DNA from 2 places in the Agromyces sp. GXQ0307 genome. Region 1 is predicted to be linked to the other one. Evidence: predicted binding sites of a transcription regulator. Region 1 holds the regulator's gene; the other holds the start of a gene.
The links. Region 1 encodes HspR, which represses chaperone genes until heat shock. Its sites were predicted from a motif close to AAGTTGAGTCNNNNNGACTCAACTT; they were not measured.

Region 1 (5,594 bases):
TTCGTGTGCGTGCAGAACGCCGGCCGTTCGCAGATGGCCGCCGCCATCCTGCGGCACCTCGCCGGCGACCGCGTGCACGTCCGCACGGCCGGGTCCGAACCCGCCGACGCCGTGTCGCCCGCCGTCGTGGGCGTGCTCGACGAGATCGGCGTGCCCGTCGGCGGCGCCTACCCGAAGCCGCTGACCGACGAGGTCGTCCGCGCGGCCGACGTCGTGATCACGATGGGCTGCGGCGACGCATGCCCGGTCTACCCGGGCAAGCGCTACGAGGACTGGGAACTCGACGATCCGGTCGGTCGTCCGCTCACGGAGGTCCGGGGCATCCGCGACGACATCGATCGCCGGGTGCGGGAACTCATCGCGAGCCTCGGCTGACGAAGCGCGCTCGCCCCGCGGCATCCGCTCGACAATTCATAGATGGCGATCTATGCTTCGAGGAGATCGAGCGAAAGGGTCGCCATGTCCGACAAGCCCACCGTCCTGTTCGTCTGCGTGCACAATGCGGGCCGCTCGCAGATGGCCGCCGGCTACCTGCGCGCACTCGGCGGCGACCGCGTCGAGGTGCGCTCGGCCGGCTCCGCCCCGAAGGACGAGATCAACCCCGTCGCCGTCGAGGCCATGGCCGAGGAGGGCATCGACATCGCCGGCAACACGCCCAAGGTGCTCACGACCGAAGCCGTCCGCGAATCCGACGTCGTGATCACCATGGGCTGCGGCGACGCCTGCCCGATCTTCCCCGGCAAGCGCTACGAGGACTGGGAGCTCGACGACCCGGCCGGCCAGGGCATCGAGGCGGTGCGTCCGATCCGCGACGAGATCCGCCGCCGCATCGAGGAGCTCCTCGGCGAGATCCTCCCGGCAGGCGCGCGCGCATGACCGATCGACTGGGGCGCGGCTGAACGTCAGGCCGTCGGCGGCCGCTCGCCGTCCGCCTCGGCCGGCGCTGCGGCATCCGCCCCGGCAGGCGCCGGAGCCGCCTTCGGCACGATCCGGAACTCCGGCGCCTTCGACACCAGCAGCCACGCCGGGAGGATGATCACGCACAGCCACGGCAGCAGCGCGATATCGCCCGCGACCGCCGCCGCGACGAACAGCGCGAGCCATCCGTCCTTCGCCATCACGAGCAGGATCCCGATGAGCGCGCTCGCGACGCAGAGCGCGATCGGCAGGGACGGGATGAGCGCGTGCGCGAGCATGCCGAGCGCTGCCCCGGTGAACGCCGCGGGGAAGATGCGGCCGCCGCGGAACGCCGCGCTGGCCGCCACGATCAGTGCGACGAGCTTGACCAGCACGATCACGACGAGCTGCCCGGCATCGTAGGCGTCCGGATCCTCGAACAGCTCCCCCATCTGGTCGAGCCCCTTGAACAGCGTGATCGGGCCGCCGAGCAACCCGAGCAGCCCGAGCACGAGGCCGCCCGCGGTCGCGATGAGCAACGGTTGGCGGAGCGAATGGAACGCCCGGTGCACGAACGGGAAGACGAACGCCCCGGCGAGGCCGATCACCACACCCGCGACGGCGATGACGATGCCGGCGACAAGCAGCAGCGGCGTCGTGGGCGCCGTGGGCAGGGTGAACTGCAGCGGCGGGGCGCCGAGCACGTGCATGGTGCCCGCCGCGGCGGCCGCCGAGGCGAGCGGCAGGAACAGCTTGTCCCAGAGCGCGCCGCCCCCGCGCACGGCGGCGAGCGTCCCCGTGAAGAGCAGGGCCGCGGCGACGGGCGAGCCGAACAGGGCGCCGATCGTGCCGGACGCGGCCATGAGCATGCCGAGCTTCGCGCCGACCCGCGGCATCATGCGACCGAGCAGCGCGACCGTGAGCGCGACGTTGACCGCGATGATCGGGTTCTCCGGGCCGAGGCTCACGCCGCCGGCGAGCGCGAGCGCCGTGACGATGACGAGACCCGGCAGGGTGCGGAGCTTCAACGGCTCCGCAACGAGCTCGGTCGTCGCGGAGTCCGGTCCGCCGTGCCCCGGCAGGAACTGCAGGCCGAGACCCACCGCGAAGCCGGTGGCCGTGAGCACCACCACGATCCACCAGCCGTCGGGCTCGACGCCGAGCGCGTCGGGCAGCGCCGTCCACAGCACCTGCTGCAACCCGCCCGCCGCGACGTCGAGCGCGCGGAGGACCAGCGCGCACAGCGCTCCGATGATGATCGCGGGCACGAGGAGCACGAGGAGCTGCGCCGGAGTCGGTGCCGGCATCTCGATGTCGTCGGTGTCATCCGTCATCGTCGCCCCCGTGGGTCGCACCCGCCCGCCGCCCCCCGGCGCGCTAGGCACAGCCTCGCACACCCGCGGGCGCGGAGGCGAGGGCGAGGCGACGGATGCCGCGGCTCAGCCGCGCTCGAGCGGGCGCCAGACGACGACCGCGTTCTCGCGCCGAACGCGCGTGCCCGAACGGAGCGTGACGACCTCGCCCTCGGCTCCGGCCGCGAACACGCGGCGGCCCGGACGGTTCAGCATCTCGTCGGCGAGCGCGCGCTCCAGCTCGCGCACGCGCTGGCGCAGCTCGTTGACCTCGTTCTCGAGGCCGAGCACGCGGCGGATGCCCTCGAGGCTCACGCCCTCGCTCGAGAGCTGCTGGATCTCGCGGAGCTGCGCGACATCCCGCATCGAATAGCGACGGGACTTGCCGGCGGTTCGCTTCGGGGAGACGAGGCCCATGCGGTCGTACTGGCGGAGCGTCTGGGGGTGCATGCCCGCCAGCTCGGCCGCGACCGAGATGACGAACAGCGGGATCTCGCCGTCGACCTGCATCAGGCGCTCCGGGCCTTGGCGAGGAGGTCCTCGCGGGGGTCCTCGTCGGGCAGCTGCGCCGCGAACGCGCGCAGCTTCTCCTCGGCGTCCTTCGACAGATGCGCCGGCACCGCGACCTGGACGACCGCGAGCAGGTCGCCGGTGCCCTTCTTCGTCTCGACGCCGCGGCCCTTGACGCGCAGCACGCGGCCGCTCGGGGTGCCGGGCGCGACGCGCAGCTTCACGGGCTCTCCGCCGAGGGTCGGAACCTGGATGGTCGCGCCGAGCGCCGCCTCGGCGTAGGTGACGGGCACGGTGACGCGGAGGTTCAGTCCGTCACGCTCGAACACCGGGTGCTTGCGCACCTTCACGGTGAGCACGATGTCGCCGGCCTCGCCGCCGTCGGGGGACGGGTGCCCCTTGCCGCGCAGCCGGATCTTCTGGCCGTCGGCGACGCCCGCGGGAACGTTGACGCTGATCTCGCGACCCTCGGCGGTCTGCAGCGTGATGCGGTCGCCCTTGGTCGCGGTGATGAAGTCGAGCGTGGTCGACGCGGTCACGTCGCGGCCCTTCGTCGGCCCGCCGTAGCCGCGGTAGCCGCCGGTCGGCTGGCCGAATCGGCCGCCGCCGAAGAGCCCGCCGAGCAGGTCGTCGTAGTCGCCGCCCCCGCCGCCCTGGCGGAACGTGTAGCGCTGCCCGCCGCCCTGCTGGCCGAACATGCCGCCGAAGACGTCCTCGAAGCCGCCCGCGCCGGCGCCGCCTGGAGCGGTGAAGCGTGCGCCGCCGCCCATGGCCCGCACGGCGTCGTACTCCTTCCGCTCCTCGGGATCGGAGAGCACCGAGTTGGCCTCGCTGATCTCCTTGAACTTCGCCTCGGCCGCGGCATCCCCCGGGTTCTGGTCGGGGTGGTACTTGCGCGCGAGCTTGCGGTACGCCTTCTTGATGTCGGCGTCGCTCGCGTCCTTCGAGACGCCGAGCGTGGCGTAGAAGTCCTTGTCGAACCAATCCTGGCTGGCCATCGGCGCCTCCTCCCTCGAAATCTAGTGCTCCCGGTGGTCGAGTAGGACCGGAGGCCCGTATCGAGACCTGTTGCGAGGTCTCGATACGGGCTCCGCCCTACTCGACCACCGTCGGCGACGGATGCCGCTCACGCGGGCGTCTTGACGACGACCTTCGCCGCACGCAGCAGCGTGCCGCCCAGCAGGTAGCCGGTCTCGACGACGTCGGCGACCGTGTCGACCTCGACCTCGTCGGAGTGCTGCTGGAAGATCGCCTCATGGCGCTGCGGGTCGAACGGCTCGCCGACCTCGCCGAACTTCGCGAGGCCCAGCTTCTCGATCGACGCGCGCAGCTTCGCCGCGATCGTCGCGAACGGGGTGTCGCCGTCGAGGTCGCCGTGCTTCTCGGCCCGGTCGAGATCGTCGAGCACGGGCAGCAGGACGGCGACGGTCGCGCCGATCGCGCGCTCGCGCTCGACCTCGCGGTTCGCCTCGGTGCGCTTGCGGTAGTTGGCGTACTCCGCGGTCACGCGCTTGAGGTCGGCGAGGTGCTCGGCCGACGGGTCCTCGACCTCGGCCTGGGCCGCGTTGAGGATGTCGTCGACCGTCAGCTCCTCGTCGCCCTCGGCGACCGTGTCGGCGTCGACGGCCTCCGGCGAGGCGGATGCCGCGGCATCCGTCGCACCGGGCGCCCCCTCGGGGGCGGACGTCTCCGCCCCCTCGGGCGCCTTGCGAACCTCACCCGTCTCGGGGTCGATCCGCCGCTTGTCCCGGATGATCGGCTCGTCGTGGTTCTGGTTCTCGTCGGTCATGGTTACTTCTTCTCGTCCTCGTCGTCGATGACCTCGGCGTCGACCACGTCCTCGTCGGAGGACTCGGCGCCCTGCTCGCCCGAGGCGTTCGCGTCCTCGCCGGGGTTCGCGCCGGCCGTGGCATCCGCCTGCTGGCCCTGGGCGTAGATCGCCTCGCCGAGCTTGCCCTGCGACTGCGAGAGCTTCTCGAAGGCCGACTTCACCGCGTCGTCGTCGTCGCCCGCGAGGGCCGACTTCAGCGCGTCGACGTCGCCCTGGACCTCCGACTTGACGTCGGCGGGGAGCTTGTCGTCGTTGTCCTTGATGAGCTTCTCGACCGAGTAGGCGAGCTGCTCGGCCTGGTTGCGGGTCTCGGCGGACTCACGGCGCTTCTTGTCCTCGGCCGCGTGCTCCTCGGCGTCGCGGACCATGCGCTCGACGTCCTCCTTGGGCAGCGCCGAGCCGCCCGAGATCGTCATCGACTGCTCCTTGCCGGTGCCCTTGTCCTTCGCGGACACGTGCACGATGCCGTTGGCGTCGATGTCGAACGTGACCTCGATCTGCGGGATGCCGCGGGGCGCCGGGGCGATGCCGGTCAGCTCGAACGTGCCGAGCGGCTTGTTGTCGCGGGTGAACTCGCGCTCGCCCTGGAAGACCTGGATCGCGACCGACGGCTGGTTGTCGTCGGCGGTCGTGAAGGTCTCGCTGCGCTTGGTCGGGATGGCCGTGTTGCGCTCGATGAGCTTGGTCATGATGCCGCCCTTGGTCTCGATGCCGAGGCTCAGGGGCGTGACGTCGATGAGCAGCACGTCCTTGCGCTCGCCCTTCAGGACGCCCGCCTGCAGGGCGGCGCCCACGGCGACGACCTCGTCGGGGTTCACGCCCTTGTTCGGCTCCTTGCCGGTCTCCTTCTTGACCAGGTCGGAGACGGCCGGCATGCGGGTCGAACCGCCGACGAGCACGACGTGGGCGATGTCGGACAGCTTGATGCCGGCCTCGCGGATGACGTCCTCGAACGGCTTCTTCGTGCGGTCCAGCAGGTCGCTCGTCATGTTCTCGAACTGGGC
Region 2 (5,594 bases), on a different contig from region 1:
TTTCGCCGCACGCGCTCGGTGAGCTGGCCGGCCTCGTCGTAGCCGACGTATCCGGGAGGGGCACCCACGAGCCGCGACACGGTGTGCCGCTCGCCGAACTCGCTCATGTCGAAGCGGATGATCGCGCCCTCGTCGTCGAACAGCGACGACGCCAGCGCACGCGCCAGCTCGGTCTTGCCGACGCCGGTCGGTCCGAGGAACAGGAACGAGCCCACCGGCCGCTTCGCGTCGCCCATGCCGGTGCGGTTGCGGCGCACCGAGCGGGCGACGGCGGTGACCGCGTCGTCCTGCCCGATCACCCGGGCGTGCAGCTCGCCCTCGAGGTTCGCGAGGCGCTCGCGCTCGCCCTCGGTGACCCGGTTGACCGGGATGCCGGTGGCCCGCGAGATCACGGCGGCGATCTGCGCCTCGTCGATGACGGTGCTGGTCGCGACATCCGACGAACCGGATGCCACGGCGCGACCCTGCGCGGCCGCCTTCTCGGTCGCCTCGTCGAGCCGCTCCTGCACCTTCTCGATCTCGTCGCGGATGCGCGACGCCTCCTCGTAGTGCTCGGCGCGGACGGCCGCGTTCTTGTCGGCCTCCAGGTCGGCGAGGCGCTCGATGAGGGCGGAGACATCCACCTTCACGCCCAGCTTCAGGCGCAGGCGCGCGCCCGCCTGGTCGATGAGGTCGATGGCCTTGTCGGGCAGCACACGGTCGGTGAGGTACCGCGCGGAGAGCTCGACGGCGGCGCGCAGCGCCTCGTCGGTGTAGGTGACGCCGTGGTGCTCCTCGTACGCGGGGCGCAGGCCCTGCAGGATCAGCACGGAGTCCTCGATCGAGGGCTCCCCCACGCGAACCGGCTGGAACCGGCGCTCGAGCGCAGGGTCCTTCTCGATGGTGCGGTACTCCTTGAGCGTGGTCGCGCCCACGAGGTGCAGCTCGCCGCGGGCGAGGCGGGGCTTCAGGATGTTGCCCGCATCCATGCCCTCACCGGCGCCGCCGGCGCCGACCACCGAGTGCACCTCGTCGACGAACACGATCAGCTCGCCCGTGTTGGCGGCGATCTCCTCCATCGTCTTGGTGAGGCGCTCCTCGAAGTCGCCGCGGTAGCGGGTGCCGGCGAGCATGGCGGGCAGGTCGAGGGCGACGACGCGCTTGCCGAGCAGCTGCTCGGGCACGTTCTCCTCGACGATCGCGCGGGCCAGGCCCTCCACGATCGCGGTCTTGCCGACGCCGGCCTCGCCGATCAGCACGGGGTTGTTCTTCGTGCGGCGGCTGAGGATCTCGATGGTCTGCTCGATCTCGTCGGCGCGCCCGATCACGGGGTCGAGCTCGCCGTTCGCTGCACGCTCGGTGAGGTCGAGGCCGAACTTGTCGAGCATGGGCGTGGCGGACTCCCCCTCCGCCGGTCGAGTAGGCGCGCCAGCGCCGTATCGAGACCCGTCCTCGTCGACATCGGATGCCACGTGCTCCCCCAGACCGGCCGCGAGCGCGTCGGCGGTGACGCCGGCACGCGCGAGCACCTGCCCGGCGGGGGCGTCCTGCCCGAGCACGAGCGCGAAGAAGAGGTGCTCGGGGTCGATGTACGTCGACCCGCTCGAGCGCGCGACCTGATACGCGTGGAACAGCGCGCGCGACGCGGACGGGGTGATGGTCGCCGCGTTCGCCCGCTCGCTGGTCGAGTAGGACGCGTCAGCGCCCGTATCGAGACCCGCGGGCAGCCGCGCCTCGGTCGCCGTGATGATGCGCTCGGGCGACGCGCCGACGCGGGTGATCGCCTGCGCGACGGACTCGTCCTCGACGATGACGCGCAGGATGTGCAGCGCGTCAAGCTCGGTCTGTCCGCGCTCGAGCGCGAAGCGACCGGCACGCTGCAGGATGCTCTGGGTGCGCGAGGTCAGGAACCGGCTGAGGTCGATCGACCGCGCCTGCCTGGCCTGCTCACCCGCGAGGTAGCGGCTCAGGAACTCGTCGAACGAGCTCGAGCCGGCCTCGTTGAAGTCGTCTGGCACCTAGGTCCTCCTGGGGGAACTTGAGTTGGGTACGCTCAAGTTCAACGCCTGCGGCTCATCGGTATTCCCGGTGGTTCAAGCGGCAAGGATCTCGGCTGCGGATCCCGATCATCCCCTCAGTTGGGAAGAGGAGCGCTGAAGCACCGAAGGCGTGTGCCTGCGGGTCTACCTCGATAACGACCGACAGACTTGGCCGGTGGCAATGTTTACCGTGAACACATGGACGCCGACCCCAACGCCGACGCCGACGTCCGCACCGCTGGACTCGACGGACCTACTCGATGTCATGGATGCTCTCACGTCGATGGACGCTCTCCTTTCCGCGGTTGTCGGCGCGCTCATCGCCGTCCTCGGCGGCTTCGCTGGGGCGCTTCTCCAAGGGCGACGCGAACACGTGAAGTGGCGCCGCGATCAGCGCCTGAGGGCGTACGCCGACTTCATTGCGGCGACCGATAACTACCTCGGCGCAGCCCATCGAGGTGATGAATCAGAGTTGCCAACTGTGGCCCGTGCGTCGTTGACCGCGAGCGCCCATGTGCGGCTGTTCGGGCCGGACAAGGTCTATCAGGCCGCAGAATCGTTGCAGAAGGCAACCGTAGCCAGTATCCGTTCGCTCACACTCGATGCTCAGACTCTCGATCAGCGGGAGGATGAGCGAATCGCAGCGCGAGAAACGTTCGTCGATCTGGCGCGCGCCCAGACAAAGATCTAGGCGCCGCCCGTCAGAAGGCACTCTCGCAGAGCCGGCCCGCAGAGCTCGACCGCAGCTCGGAATCTGGCGACCTGCCGCGTCTCCACGGCGATAGCTGGCGCTTCGCCATCGACCGTCGCGATCTATGTTCTCCGAGGGGGCGGACGCCAGGAACGCGGCCACACTCTTATGATCCGCGAGGCCGAACGCGCTAATCACGGCCTCGGCGCGGACAGCGCAACCTGAAGCACTAAGCCATCCGAGTTCAAGACAGAAATCTGATCGGTGGCGTATCGTTCGATTCATGTCAGTACGCCTGGTGGACCTCGATTTTGGCGACCCATCTGCAGAGAGCGACGAGCGCCTGATTGAGCACTTCATCTTTACCCCGCTCGCAGAACAGCTCGCGACCCGCAAGATCGGTCTCGTCGTGGGCCGGAAGGGCTCAGGTAAGACCGCCCTATTTCGGGGAGGTGAGGAACTATTCAAGAAGTACAATCGACCGGCAAACGTGATCCGGCTAGACATGAACGATCTAACTTGGGGCGCCTTTGCGGACTATAAGAACCTGGGCTTAACGGCAGAGCATGCCGCAACGGCCGCATGGCACCTCGCACTTCTGGTGCAGGTCGCCGCGCAAGTGGTGGCTGCCGACTACAAACATTGGAGTCGCGAGTCCCAGCCCGACGTAGCTGTGCTCACCACGTTCATTCGAGACAATTTCGGCGACATCACTCCCAGTCTCGCGAAATCCAGCGCATTAATCGGCCAGATATCAGGGCTGAAGATCGGGGCGTTTGGCGCATCCTTAGAGGCTAGCTTTAGGGGTGAGCCGTCGGCACGAGAAATTGCCCCGGCGCTTTCTGACGCGATTGCGCAGCACCTCATAGCACCGATGAACGACTCCCCTTGGATCATTTTGGTCGACAAGGTCGATGACGCCTGGGACGCATCTCAGGATAAGAAGTCTTTGATCGTTGGCCTGATCAAGGCAGTGAAGAGGATTAACGACGACTTCGGGTGGCGGGACGAACCCTTTCGGGGGTTGCGGGCTATCGCCTTCCTCCGCACCGACATTTACGACGTGCTCGCATTTGACGATAAGGATAAGCATCGGGCCTCCACCATTCAGATCAGCTGGCGCCATGAAGAGCTTCGCGAGATGCTGCAACGCCGCCTTGGTGAGAATCTCGAGCTTGACGATATATTCGAAACACGAACGCAACAGCGTGGTGGTCGAATTCCGATTGGCTCGTTCAATTATCTTGTTTCGCGCACTTTCATGAGACCACGCGACCTCATCCAGTTCCTTAGCGAAATTCAGACGGCTGCGCCCGATGCCGAGAAGATTCGGCGCGGAGCCGTTCAGGCTGCCGAAGTCGAGTACAGCAAGAACAAGGTTGATGATCTCCTGAACGAGTATCGGCGTGCGGCGCCTTGGGTTGAGGACGCGTTCAACGCCTTGCGTTTTGGGCCCACGAAGTACGGTTCCCGAAGTGAGGTACTGTCCCGTTTGAGCGACATCGACACCGCCCAGCTCCAGTCGAGAGGGATGCGGGGACTGGAGGAACTCGCCGACTGGATGGTGGAGGAGAGCGTGTTGGGGTCTTCACTGCGGCAAGGCGTCAACGCGCCTCGACAGTTCCGTTGCGAGGGCGCGCAGGTACAACTGCGTGAAGACAGACCAGCATGGGTGCACCCGGCACTCGTTCTCGGGTTGGCCCTCACGGAGCCGCGGGCAGCAAGGAATTGATCTTGGGCCGTCGCTCACCTTGTGGAGCGCGAGGAGCGTTCACGACAGGCCGAGGAACCCCTTTCCGAGCTCGATCAGCGCCCCTGCGATCACGTCAGAGGAGACGCTTCCGGCGATCGCAATGGCACCAGTTCGCACCCGATCGAGGAACCCGGTCGTCACTGGGCCGTCGACCCGGCCATCACGTCGAAGTGCCAGGATGAAATCGTCGATGTCGTGGGCTGAAAGCCCCAACTCCCCTACTTCACGCCTGAGCGAAGCTTCGTCGCCCTTGTTTACGACCGATTTCTGTCTAATGTGCGCTCCGGCGGCGACATTCGTACCATCTCCGGTGATGTTGTTCGTGAGGTTGTAGACAACTCTGGCGACACCTGGATTCTCGACGGTGGGACCCCCGACTGCCCCGGCATTTGGAAAATCCGCCTGGAGTTCGAGCGCGAACTCGAGCGCCTTGGATCGGACAGAGTCCACCACGCCGAGGAGGCTCTGTCTGGTAACCACGTTCCAAGCCGAAAAGAGATTATGATACTGAATCCTAAATACGCCGGACTCCTCGTACGCCTTGACCGCATATGCGGACCACGCCCGAGAGGGCTCTGCTTCAGCCTCAGCAAGCGCCTGCAGTTCAACCAGGGGTTCGCGCATGTCGACCCTCCAAAGATCGTCCATGCCCTCAGGACGAGCGGTCAGCTGGTGCCTAATCTGACTCTGCATGGGGCCGGTGAAGAGTGCCATCACGTTCGAATCGAACGTCCGGTAGGCCGGCACGTCTATGCCCTTGGGGTAGCCCGAAAGCTCATGCTTGGTCCACTGAACGATGTCTGCTGCGCCGAGCCGATGGGCAACGGTTAGCACCTTGCGCAAGAGATCGGGCGTCGGCACTTTCGAGTCTGAACTAGCGTCGATAATCTCGTCGAGGAGAGTCACAAGCCGAAAGGCTACACACACCCACCGACATCACGGCCATTCAACAAGATGTCAATGTCGCATCGGTAGGTCGGCACCCGGGAGGAAGGTTCCTGACGCGGGGACAGTTGAACGCGGCGCCTGGGCCGTTTTCGAGCATGCAGCCCTCCTCTCCTGTCGGCACCGCATCTAGCATCTCCTACGGCGTCATCGCGTCGGCCTAGCTGCGACGCGCCTCGCCGCGACC

Region 2: a site for HspR is predicted at 2,015-2,039, ahead of ACIQH8_RS03480 (ATP-dependent Clp protease ATP-binding subunit). Genes of this name have one in related genera too.

What each region holds. Positions count from the first base shown of each region.
Region 1 covers NZ_JBIZVY010000002.1:899,773-905,366, forward strand. Annotated here, with positions in the region: gene ACIQH8_RS09505 (metalloregulator ArsR/SmtB family transcription factor) at 1-375, shown strand, start outside; gene ACIQH8_RS09510 (arsenate reductase ArsC) at 460-876, shown strand; gene ACIQH8_RS09515 (ion channel protein) at 903-2,231, opposite strand; gene ACIQH8_RS09520 (heat shock protein transcriptional repressor HspR) at 2,337-2,759, opposite strand; gene ACIQH8_RS09525 (DnaJ C-terminal domain-containing protein) at 2,759-3,757, opposite strand; gene ACIQH8_RS09530 (nucleotide exchange factor GrpE) at 3,886-4,548, opposite strand; gene dnaK (molecular chaperone DnaK) at 4,551-5,594, opposite strand, start outside.
Region 2 covers NZ_JBIZVY010000001.1:746,699-752,292, forward strand. Annotated here, with positions in the region: gene ACIQH8_RS03480 (ATP-dependent Clp protease ATP-binding subunit) at 1-1,997, opposite strand, end outside; gene ACIQH8_RS03485 (hypothetical protein) at 2,200-2,709, shown strand; gene ACIQH8_RS03490 (P-loop ATPase, Sll1717 family) at 2,993-4,441, shown strand; gene ACIQH8_RS03495 (hypothetical protein) at 4,481-5,368, opposite strand.